DNA from 3 places in the Devosia sp. MC521 genome. Region 2 is predicted to be linked to each of the others. Evidence: predicted binding sites of a transcription regulator. Region 2 holds the regulator's gene; each other region holds the start of a gene.
The links. The regulator PhoB, encoded in region 2, activates phosphate uptake and scavenging genes when phosphate is short. The targets are predictions, from matches to a motif close to TGTCATNNANCTGTCAT.
Positions count from the first base shown of each region.

Region 1 (3,254 bases), 500 kb from region 2:
CGATGCCCGAAAGTCTCATGATGGCCTCGACGTTAAAAACTTCCCGCAAAATCGCGCTAATCTCTTAACGCCTCGGTAAGCAACGTGGTTAACGTCGAAGTTTGTTCATCACGTTCGTGCTGGCTTTATTAAGCAGCGTCGGTAACCAAACCTTCGGCCAAGCCATATTCATGGAGCTTGCGATAAAGGGTCGAGCGGCCAATGCCCAAGGCTCTGGCGACACGAGACATGCGACCGCCGTGGTGCTCGATGGCAAACTGGATGGCGTCACGCTCGATGGCTGCCAGGGACAGCAAGGCCCCGCTGTCGTTCAGGAACCTGTCGGGAGCGGGGGTGCTCAGGATATCCACGCGCACGCGAGATGGGGCGTCGTCGATGTGGGTTGGATTGCGCGGAACAGGGGCCAGCGCAACGCTGCGGAATGCTTCTTCGCGCCCGGCAGACTGGGCCAAGATCTGGGGGAAATCGGCAGGCTCGAGGAAGGCGCCGTCGGTGAGCACAATGGCGCGATAAACCGCGTTTTCGAGCTGACGGACATTGCCCGGCCAATCATAGCCCATAAGAAGAGCTTGCGCTTCAGCGGTGAGCCCCAAAATACGCTTGCCAGCTTCAGCTGAGAAACGGGCAATGAAGTGGCTTACCAGCGCGTTGAGGTCTTCCATTCGCTCGCGCAGCGGCGGGGTATAAATGGGGAAGACGTTAAGACGGTAATAGAGATCTTCGCGGAATTCGCCCGATTTGGCGAGATTCAACAGGCGCCGGTTGGTCGCCGATATGAAGCGAACATTGACGCGCTCAGGGCGCGTTGCGCCGATAGGCTCTATTTCGCCTTCTTGTAGGACACGCAAGAGCTTGACCTGCGTTTCGAGTGGCAGCTCGCCCACTTCATCAAGGAAGATCGTGCCGCCATTGGCTTCAGCGAACTTGCCGCTCTGGTCAGCATGCGCGCCTGTGAACGCGCCCTTCTTGTGACCAAACAGGACCGACTCGACCAAGTTCGGGGGAATGGCACCGCAATTGACGGTGACGAAAGGTTTTCCGGCACGTTCGGACGTGCCTTGGATGATGCGGGCGACAAGTTCTTTGCCTGTACCAGTTTCGCCTTCAATGAGGACCGGGATCGCGCTCTTGGCGGCTTTGCCACAGAGGGTAATGACGCGCGCCATAGCAGGGGCCGCTGCGATCATATCCTTGTGGCTGAAGGTGCCAGATTTGCGGGCGTGCTCGGCGCGGATCGCCGATTCGAGCGCATCCAGTTTCATGGCGTTGCGCAGCGAGATGACCAGACGCTCGGGGCTTACGGGTTTGACGAAATAATCCGCCGCACCCTGACGCATGGCCGAGATAACGGTTTCAAGTGAGGCGCTTGCGGTCTGGACAATAACGGGGGTCGTCATGCCCTCGCGGCGCATCACTTCCATAACGCCCATGCCATCGAGATCTGGCATGACCAGATCGAGAATCATCGCGCCGATTTTGCGATCTTCGCGCAGGATGGAGAGCGCCTGTTCGCCACCAGTGGCGGTCAGCGGTTTGAACCCGGCACGGTTTGCAATCTCGGCGGTGAGCCGCAACTGGACCGGATCGTCATCAACCACCAGAACACGCGTCATGAACCTATTGGCCTTCCCGTCGCAGGACACACGAATCGCTGTGTGCCACTTTGGGAATACGATGAAGGTCTGCCCTTAAGAGGGCGTTAATCCTATTGATTTTGCTTTTGTTTACTAAAATGAAAAAGGGTCCCGGCTGTGCCGTGACCCTCCAGAGAAACTCTGCCTTTCGTAGAATTTATTGCCGCGTGGCGCCCTGGAGACGGTAAAGTTCGTCCTTCACTTCGAGTTTTTTGCGTTTGAGCGAAGCAACCATCAAATCGTCTTTGAGGCGATTTTGCATTTCAGAATGGATCTGCTTATCCAGTTCCTGATGGCGCCGCTCGAGCGCTGCGATGTGGCCTTCAGTCGTCATTAAAGAACTCCTTTCAGCGTGTTGGACTTGGGTATCGTCACAAATCTTTCATGCTTTGTCGACACCCATGCGGCAGTCCTCGAAAATGTGATGCATTTTCCATGATCATGGGCTAACCAGAGGTAACTGATATGCCCACAAAGTTGGTGCGTGAATGCTGCCCCTGACTAAGGAAATTGAGGCCCAGTTTGGTCTTGAACTGGCAACAAAACGCCAGGAACATGCCGATTTGGACGCTGCGATCCTGACTTTAACGCAGTCTCAAATGGCCGATCAAATGCTGATCCAGCGGCTCAAAAAGCGCAAACTGGCGCTCAAAGACCGCATCGCTCAGCTGGAAAATATACTCTTGCCTGACATCATCGCTTGAGGCCTTGGCTGCTTGAGTTATGGCCAAATCTGGGCTAATGCCGCGCTTTGTGGAGCGCTCTGAGGGACACGCCATGCTCAAGCCACCCGTCGCCATTGTTATGGGCAGCCAATCTGATTGGCCAACTATGCGGCTGGCCGCAGAAACCCTCGAAAGTCTCGAAGTCGAATATGAAGCGCGCATCGTTTCGGCGCATCGTACGCCTGAGCGCATGGTCGATTTTGCCACCAACGCCAAAGCTGAAGGCGTTAAGGTGATTATCGCCGGTGCGGGTGGCGCGGCGCATCTGCCGGGCATGATTGCCGCGATGACGATACTGCCGGTGTTCGGCGTGCCCGTGCGCTCCAAGGCGCTTTCGGGCGTCGATAGCCTTTATTCCATCGTGCAGATGCCGGGCGGAGTTCCTGTTGGAACTCTCGCGATTGGCGAGCCGGGCGCTATCAATGCGGCGCTGTTGGCGGCAGCTGTCTTGGCGCTGAACGATGATGAACTTTCCGATCGCCTCGAGGCGCATCGCGCCCGCCAAACGGCGTCTGTGCCCCAATTTCCCTCTGATACTGAGTAGTCGTCCGTGACCCAAGATTCCGCGCTGCCCGCTGGCTCCACTATTGGTATTTTGGGCGGGGGGCAGCTTGGGCGCATGTTGGCTTTGGCCGCTGCAAAGCTGGGTTTGAAAAGCCATATTTATTGCCCGGACCCACAGAGCCCGGCATTTGATGTGACGCCGTTTAAGACGGTGGCGGCTTATGACGATGTGGCTGCGCTCAAGGCTTTTGCCAGCCAAGTCGATGTCATCACCTATGAGTTTGAGAATGTGCCCGCGCAAACAGCGGAAATTCTTGCGGGGCTGAAGCCGTTGCGTCCCGGCGCTAAAGCGCTGGCGATCTCGCAGGATCGGCTGGCCGAAAAGGGCTTT
Region 1 covers NZ_CP059902.1:3,065,715-3,068,968, reverse strand. The annotation lists gene H4N61_RS14785 (outer membrane protein) at 1-19, opposite strand, end outside; gene H4N61_RS14780 (sigma-54 dependent transcriptional regulator) at 129-1,613, opposite strand; gene H4N61_RS14775 (YdcH family protein) at 1,792-1,968, opposite strand; gene H4N61_RS14770 (DUF465 domain-containing protein) at 2,123-2,338, shown strand; gene purE (5-(carboxyamino)imidazole ribonucleotide mutase) at 2,412-2,903, shown strand; gene H4N61_RS14760 (5-(carboxyamino)imidazole ribonucleotide synthase) at 2,910-3,254, shown strand, end outside.
Region 1: a site for PhoB is predicted at 2,004-2,020, ahead of H4N61_RS14775 (YdcH family protein). Genes of this name have one in related genera too.

Region 2 (3,254 bases):
CCCGCGATGTCACCGTGCACTATGGTGCCAAGCAAGCCTTGCACGGCATTTCCATTGACATCCCAGATCGCTCTGTCACCGCTTTCATCGGTCCATCGGGCTGCGGTAAGTCGACCTTCCTGCGCTGCATCAATCGCATGAACGACACCATTGAAGGCGCCAAGGTTGGCGGTAAAATCGAACTCGACGGTCAGGACATTTACGCGCCAGACCTTGACGTGGTTGAACTGCGCGCCCGCGTTGGCATGGTGTTCCAAAAGCCGAACCCGTTTCCGAAGTCGATTTACGACAACGTCGCCTACGGCCCACGCATTCACGGACTTGCCCGCAATAAGACCGATCTCGACGCTATCGTCACCTCCTCGCTGCAAAAGGCAGGTCTCTGGAACGAAGTGAAGGATCGCTTGCAGGAACCAGGCACCGGCCTGTCCGGCGGTCAGCAGCAACGTCTGTGCATTGCCCGCGCCATCGCCGTTGGCCCAGAAGTCATTCTCATGGACGAGCCCTGCTCGGCCCTCGACCCGATTGCAACCGCCATCATCGAAGAGCTCATTGACGAGCTGCGGACCAATTACACCATCGTCATCGTCACCCACTCGATGCAGCAGGCAGCCCGCGTCTCGCAAAAGACTGCCTTCTTCCACTTGGGTAATCTGATTGAACAGGGCGACACGGAAGACATCTTCACCAACCCTGTCCACAAGCAGACCCAAGACTACATCATGGGCCGTATCGGTTAATCTAAGGGGAGAGCACAGCCATGCCACACAATACCGGCACAGAGCACATCGTTACCTCGTATAACGAAGAACTTCTCGCCCTCGCGCAGGCCATCGCCGAAATGGGTGGTCAGGTGGAAACGGCTGTCGAAAACGGCACGCGCGCCCTGCTCAAGCTCGACCGCGAACTGGCTGACGTGACCATCATCGCCGACCAGCGCATTGACGACATGCAACGCAAAATCGACGAAATGGCCGTGTCCATGATCGCCCGTCGTCAGCCAATGGCGTCCGACCTGCGTTCGATCATCACCGCCATCCACGTGGCGTCGGATCTTGAGCGCGTTGGCGATATGGCCAAGCAATTGGCCCGCCGCTCGCTCAAGCTCGAAACGATCAACCTGCAGGCCTCGTTCTACAGCGGCGTCCGTAACATGACCGCTCTCGTGCTCGGTCAGCTCAAGGAGGCGCTCGACGCCTACGCCAATCGTGATGCGGAAGCTGCCGTTGACGTTTGCAATCGTGATGATGATGTCGACGCCATGCACACTTCCCTGTTCCGCGAACTCCTCACCTATATGATGGAAGATCCGCGCAACATCACTTCTTGCACCCAGCTTTTGTTCTGCGCCAAGAGCCTTGAACGTGTAGGCGACCACGCAACCAATATCGCTGAACGCGCTTACTATCTTTCGACTGGTAAGCAGCTCACCAGCGACGTCCAAGAACTCCAACGTCAGCAGATCAAAGCCTAAGCGCCAATTTCGTCACGTCGCCCAATCGGCGTGACGAACTCTTCGAAAATCCCCTATATTGAGTAACGGTCCCTACGGGCCGATTGACGGAGCACGCCCATGCCCGCGACGATCCTTGTTGTCGAAGACGAAGCCGACATCTCCCTGCTCCTGCAATACAATCTGCAGGCTGAAGGCTTTGATGTCGTCACAGCGGAAACCGGCGATGAAGCGCACCACGCCATCGCAGAACGCGTCCCTGACCTGATCTTGCTCGATTGGATGTTACCCGAAGTTTCCGGCATCGAAATCTGCCGTCGCCTGCGTGCGCGTGAAGAAACCGCCCGCGTTCCAATTATTATGCTCACGGCCCGCGGCGAAGAAGAAGAGCGCGTACGCGGTCTCACCACCGGCGCAGACGATTACATCGTCAAGCCATTCTCTGTCCCCGAACTCGTCGCCCGTATTCAAGCGCTGCTGCGCCGGGCGAGCCCAAGCCTTGTGACGAACGCGCTTAAGGTTGGTGAGCTTGAGCTAGACCGCACCACTCACCGCGTCAGCCGTGGGTCCCGAGACATTCACCTTGGGCCGACAGAATATCGCCTGCTCGAATACCTCATGACCCATCCGGGCCGCGTCTACACCCGCGAGCAGCTTCTCGACGGCGTTTGGGGCAATGACGTCTATGTCGACGAACGCACTGTGGACGTCCATATCGGCCGCCTCCGCCGCGCCATCAACCGTGGCAAGGAAGCCGACCCCATCCGCACGGTCCGCGGCGCCGGCTACTCCTTCGACGAACGCTTCTCGCAACTGGCTTAGATCGCGTGCCCTTAGGCACAACAAGGTCTGACACTCGGCACTGTTTTCTGGTCACCGCAAGTCGCCGCTGATCAGAAAAAAGCCAAAAAATCTCTCTGCGCGGGGCGCATCGAAACTGTTTTGCGTGTTCTACGAGGCCCAATAACGCAATCCACCAAATCAGACGCTTGACGTGTAAAGTCCTTTCATATCATAGAATTAACCATAATATTCTTCGTGTCTCCTGATTTGTTGAGCAGCGCCAAAAGCTGCAGATTGCCGCGCCACTATGTTGTCAAAGCCAATTGCCGTTGTACCGGCGATCGTCGCCCTACTTGCTGCTACCAATATCACCGCAGCGCAGGCCCGAGATATCACCATCAGTGAAGGTCAAACCGGAGGTGCTCAGAGCCTTTCCGGGATCGGGGACACGCTCTTTATCGCAAGTGGTGGCACCTTGGACTCCACAAGCAACGTGATTTCCATCACCGGCTTGGATACGGTGATCACGAACTACGGTACGATCGAAAATCGCGGAAGCGCCACCTACGCGCTGGAAACGCTGGCAGCTAACACGCGAGTGGTCAATCACGGCGGCATCTTCTCCTACGAAGACTGCTCCTATGGCGTCTACGCCACTGGTGATTATTTCACACTCACCAACACCGGAACGATTGAGACCAAGGGCAGCTGGGCGGGCACAGGTATCCAGGTCGAAAACAGCGCCAATAATGTGCTCAATGTGACGTTGGACAATAGTGGCAGCATCATCACCCACGGCACACAATCCCACGGTATTAGCCTTTACGGCACCAGTTCACGCATCACCAATACGGGCAACATTAGGACAGCGGACCACGGCAGCGCCGGTATCTATGTCTACTCCCCCACGACCCAAAGTGATATTGTCATCACCAACTCCGGGACCATCCATGCAAAGGGTGGAGAGTACCAAACCTCTTCTGGCGGCTACGTCCAGAGCCATGGCATCCAAACCAAT
Region 2 covers NZ_CP059902.1:2,564,779-2,568,032, forward strand. The annotation lists gene pstB (phosphate ABC transporter ATP-binding protein PstB) at 1-740, shown strand, start outside; gene phoU (phosphate signaling complex protein PhoU) at 761-1,474, shown strand; gene phoB (phosphate regulon transcriptional regulator PhoB) at 1,574-2,275, shown strand; gene H4N61_RS12285 (autotransporter outer membrane beta-barrel domain-containing protein) at 2,544-3,254, shown strand, end outside.

Region 3 (3,254 bases), 1.9 Mb from region 2:
GAACGCACCGAGCGCAATCATACGCCGCGCCCGACCTATCCGTTCGACAAGAATTTCGACTATACGCCAGAAATGAAGTGGTCTCAGCGCGCTCTTTAGTGCGCTGAGAGGACGGCTCGAAGTTCGAGCACTTTATCGCGGGAGGTGACGCGGCGGTTGGGGCTGACAAAGCCCAAGCGCTTCGCGCCTTCCGTGTCCTCTGCCGGAGCGCGCTCCGAGCACGAGGCGTGGACAACCGACACCGGCACACGATTGAGAATGCGACGGGCATTGACCGAGGACACGCCTGAACCCGGCATAATGGTGATCCGCCCCTTGGCGGCTTCGTGCATCTTGGCGATGTCTTCAATGCCAGCCTCAGCGGAAAGCTGACGCCCTGACGTCAAAATCGTATCGAAGCCGAGCGCAATGGCCTGTTCGACGGCTTCTTCAACATCAGGCACGAGATCGACGCAGCGATGCAGTGTGCGAGGCGTGTCGCCCGCCATCTGGCAGAGGATTTCGAGGCGGCGCATATCGAGCGCGCCACTGGGCAGGCTGGCGCCCAAGACAACGCCGAGATGATTGGTCCGGGCGGTTTCGATATCGCTGATCATAATGGCCAGCTCGTAATCGTCGAAGACGAAGTCTCCGGCGCGGGGACGCACCATCATGCGGACGGGGATCGGCGTGCTCGATGCCAGTTTCGCCAAGCCAGCAAAAGGCGTGAGCCCGCCATATTCGAGCGACGAGCAGAGCTCGATGCGGTCAGCGCCGCCTTCGACTGCCGCTTGAATGCCCGAGAGGCTATCAACGCAAACTTCTAGCAAGGTCATACCACGCCCTCCGAATAGGCCAAGCTTGCAGCGCCGATGAGGCCTGCATCGACAGTCAGTTGGGCTGGAACGATGAGTGGTCGGTCAAGCTTGCGCAGAATGCGCGGGCGAACGGCGGCGTCAAGCGCTGCCACTAGCTCGGGACTATTCCCTAGGCCACCGCCGACGGGGATAATGTCGGGGCCAAGCACGTTCACCAGCAAGGCGAGCGGGGCCGCAAGGAGCTCGGTGTAAAGCGTCATGGTCCGGGTTGATTGAGTATCGCCCTGCCCCCATGCGAAGACAATGTCGAGGCTCGAGAGCGTTTGGCCATGGATTTGGGCATGAAGGCGCTCCAAACCGCGGGCGCCGCCGATAGTGTCGGTGCAGCCAAGCTGGCCACAACCGCACGCCATATGCGCAATTTTGTGCGGCCAGGCCTGGGTTTCAGTTTGGACAATGGTGGCGTGGCCCCATTCGCCAGAGAACCCGCCAGCACCGCGAATGAGACGTCCATCGGCAATAATGCCGCCACCGACGCCGGTGCCGAGAATGACGCCGAAGACGACGTTAAACCCCTTGCCCGCGCCCGCATGGGCTTCGGCCAAGGCGAAACAATCTGCATCATTGCCGACGATGACGGGGCGAGAGAGCTTGGCACTGAGATCTGGCCCGAGGGCACGACCGTTGATGCACGGGATATTGGCAACCGTGGCGACATTGGTTGCCGGGTCAACGACGCCAGCAATGGAAATGGCGATGGCCGCCCCTGCAGGTGCGCCGCCTTGGGCGATGAGTGCCGCGATGGCATCGGCAAAGGCGTCAAAGTCGTGCGCTGGTGTGGCGACGCGACCGAGCGAGACAATGTCTGTCGCACTGTGGGCAACTGCGGCCTTAATCGTGGTGCCGCCAATATCGAAACAGGTGATCATGAGAGGCTGGCGACTTCCCTATAAGGCACGGCCGATGCTTACGGCGTGTGACATGGGTTTGCCTGCGCCGCAAGAGTCCGCAGCGTAATCCAGACCACCGCGGCGTCCGGCACCCCATATTCGATCACAAACACAGCTGCGACGGATGGTTGTGCACTGTCATGGTAACGTCACCAAAGCTTCAAGGAAGCGTCAAGCAGCATCGTTAGAGGAGCCATGCCCGCAGAAAACGTCGGCGGGTACGACACCAAATTCGGTGAGCTGAAACGGAAAAATCCGCAGCTCAAATGTCGTTCACGAAATCCAGTCTGGCGGGACTTGGGTCGATGCTGACCTGTCCTATGGGAGACAGAAGATGAAGACGATGAACCGCGCGGCACTTGCCGCTATCACCCTTGCCCTGAGCACCTCGGTTGCCTTTGCGCAGACCGAACTCAACTGGTGGCACTCCATGGGTGGCGAACTGGGCGAACGCGTGGAAGCGCTTGCTGCAGACTTCAACGCCAGCCAGAGCGAATTTAAGGTCGTTCCGTCCTATCGTGGCGAATACGAAGAATCCATGATCAGCACCATCGCCGCCTTCCGCGCTGGCGAGCAGCCGCATCTGGTGCAGGTTTACGAAGTTGGCACTGGCACCATGATGGCTGCCAAGGGCGCTGTTCTGCCCGTTTACGAACTGATGGCAGCACATGGCTCGAACTTCGATCCATCGGCATTCTTGCCAGTCGTGACCGGCTATTACACCGACACCGAAGGCAATATGCTTTCGATGCCGTTCAACTCCTCCACCCCAATTCTCTATTACAACAAGACCGCTTTCGAGAAGGCAGGGCTTGATCCAAACGTCGCGCCAAAGACCTGGGCCGATATCGAAAACTTCGGCAAGAAGATCGTTGAATCGGGCGCTGCCACGTGCGGTACGGCCATCAGCTATTCGGCCACCTGGATCGGCACCGAAAACCTCTCGTCGCTGCACAACGTGCCATACGGCTCGCTGGAAAACGGCTTTGGTGGTCTCGGCACCGAACTGACCTTTAACCACGACCTCTCCGTTCGCCTCTGGGAAAAGCTGGCTGAATGGCAGAAGACCGGCATCTACCAGTACGGTGGTACCAGCGGCGGTTCGGACAATGCGCCACGCTTCTACGCTGGCGAATGTGCGATCTTCATGGGTTCCTCGGCCTCCCGCGCTGGCGTTCTCGCCAATGCCAAGGACTTTGAAGTTGGCTTCGGCATGCTGCCATACTTTGACGACGTCGACGGCGCACCGCAGAACTCCATCATTGGTGGCGCAACTCTGTGGACCCTAGCTGGTCACGAAGACGCTGAATACAAGGGCGTAGCGCAGTTCCTGAACTACCTCTCTTCGGCTGAAGTTCAGGCCAAGTTCCACCAGGAAACGGGTTACCTGCCTGTCACTCAGGCCGCTTATGAGCTGACCAAGAGCCAGGGCTATTACGACGCAAACCCAGGTTCGGACATCGCTATCCAGCAGATCAACCTCAACCCACCGACTGAAAACTCGAAG
Region 3 covers NZ_CP059902.1:686,348-689,601, reverse strand. The annotation lists gene H4N61_RS03305 (M81 family metallopeptidase) at 1-99, shown strand, start outside; gene H4N61_RS03300 (copper homeostasis protein CutC) at 96-815, opposite strand; gene H4N61_RS03295 (ROK family protein) at 812-1,726, opposite strand; gene ugpB (sn-glycerol-3-phosphate ABC transporter substrate-binding protein UgpB) at 2,091-3,254, shown strand, end outside.
Region 3: a site for PhoB is predicted at 1,884-1,900, ahead of ugpB (sn-glycerol-3-phosphate ABC transporter substrate-binding protein UgpB). Genes of this name have one in related genera too.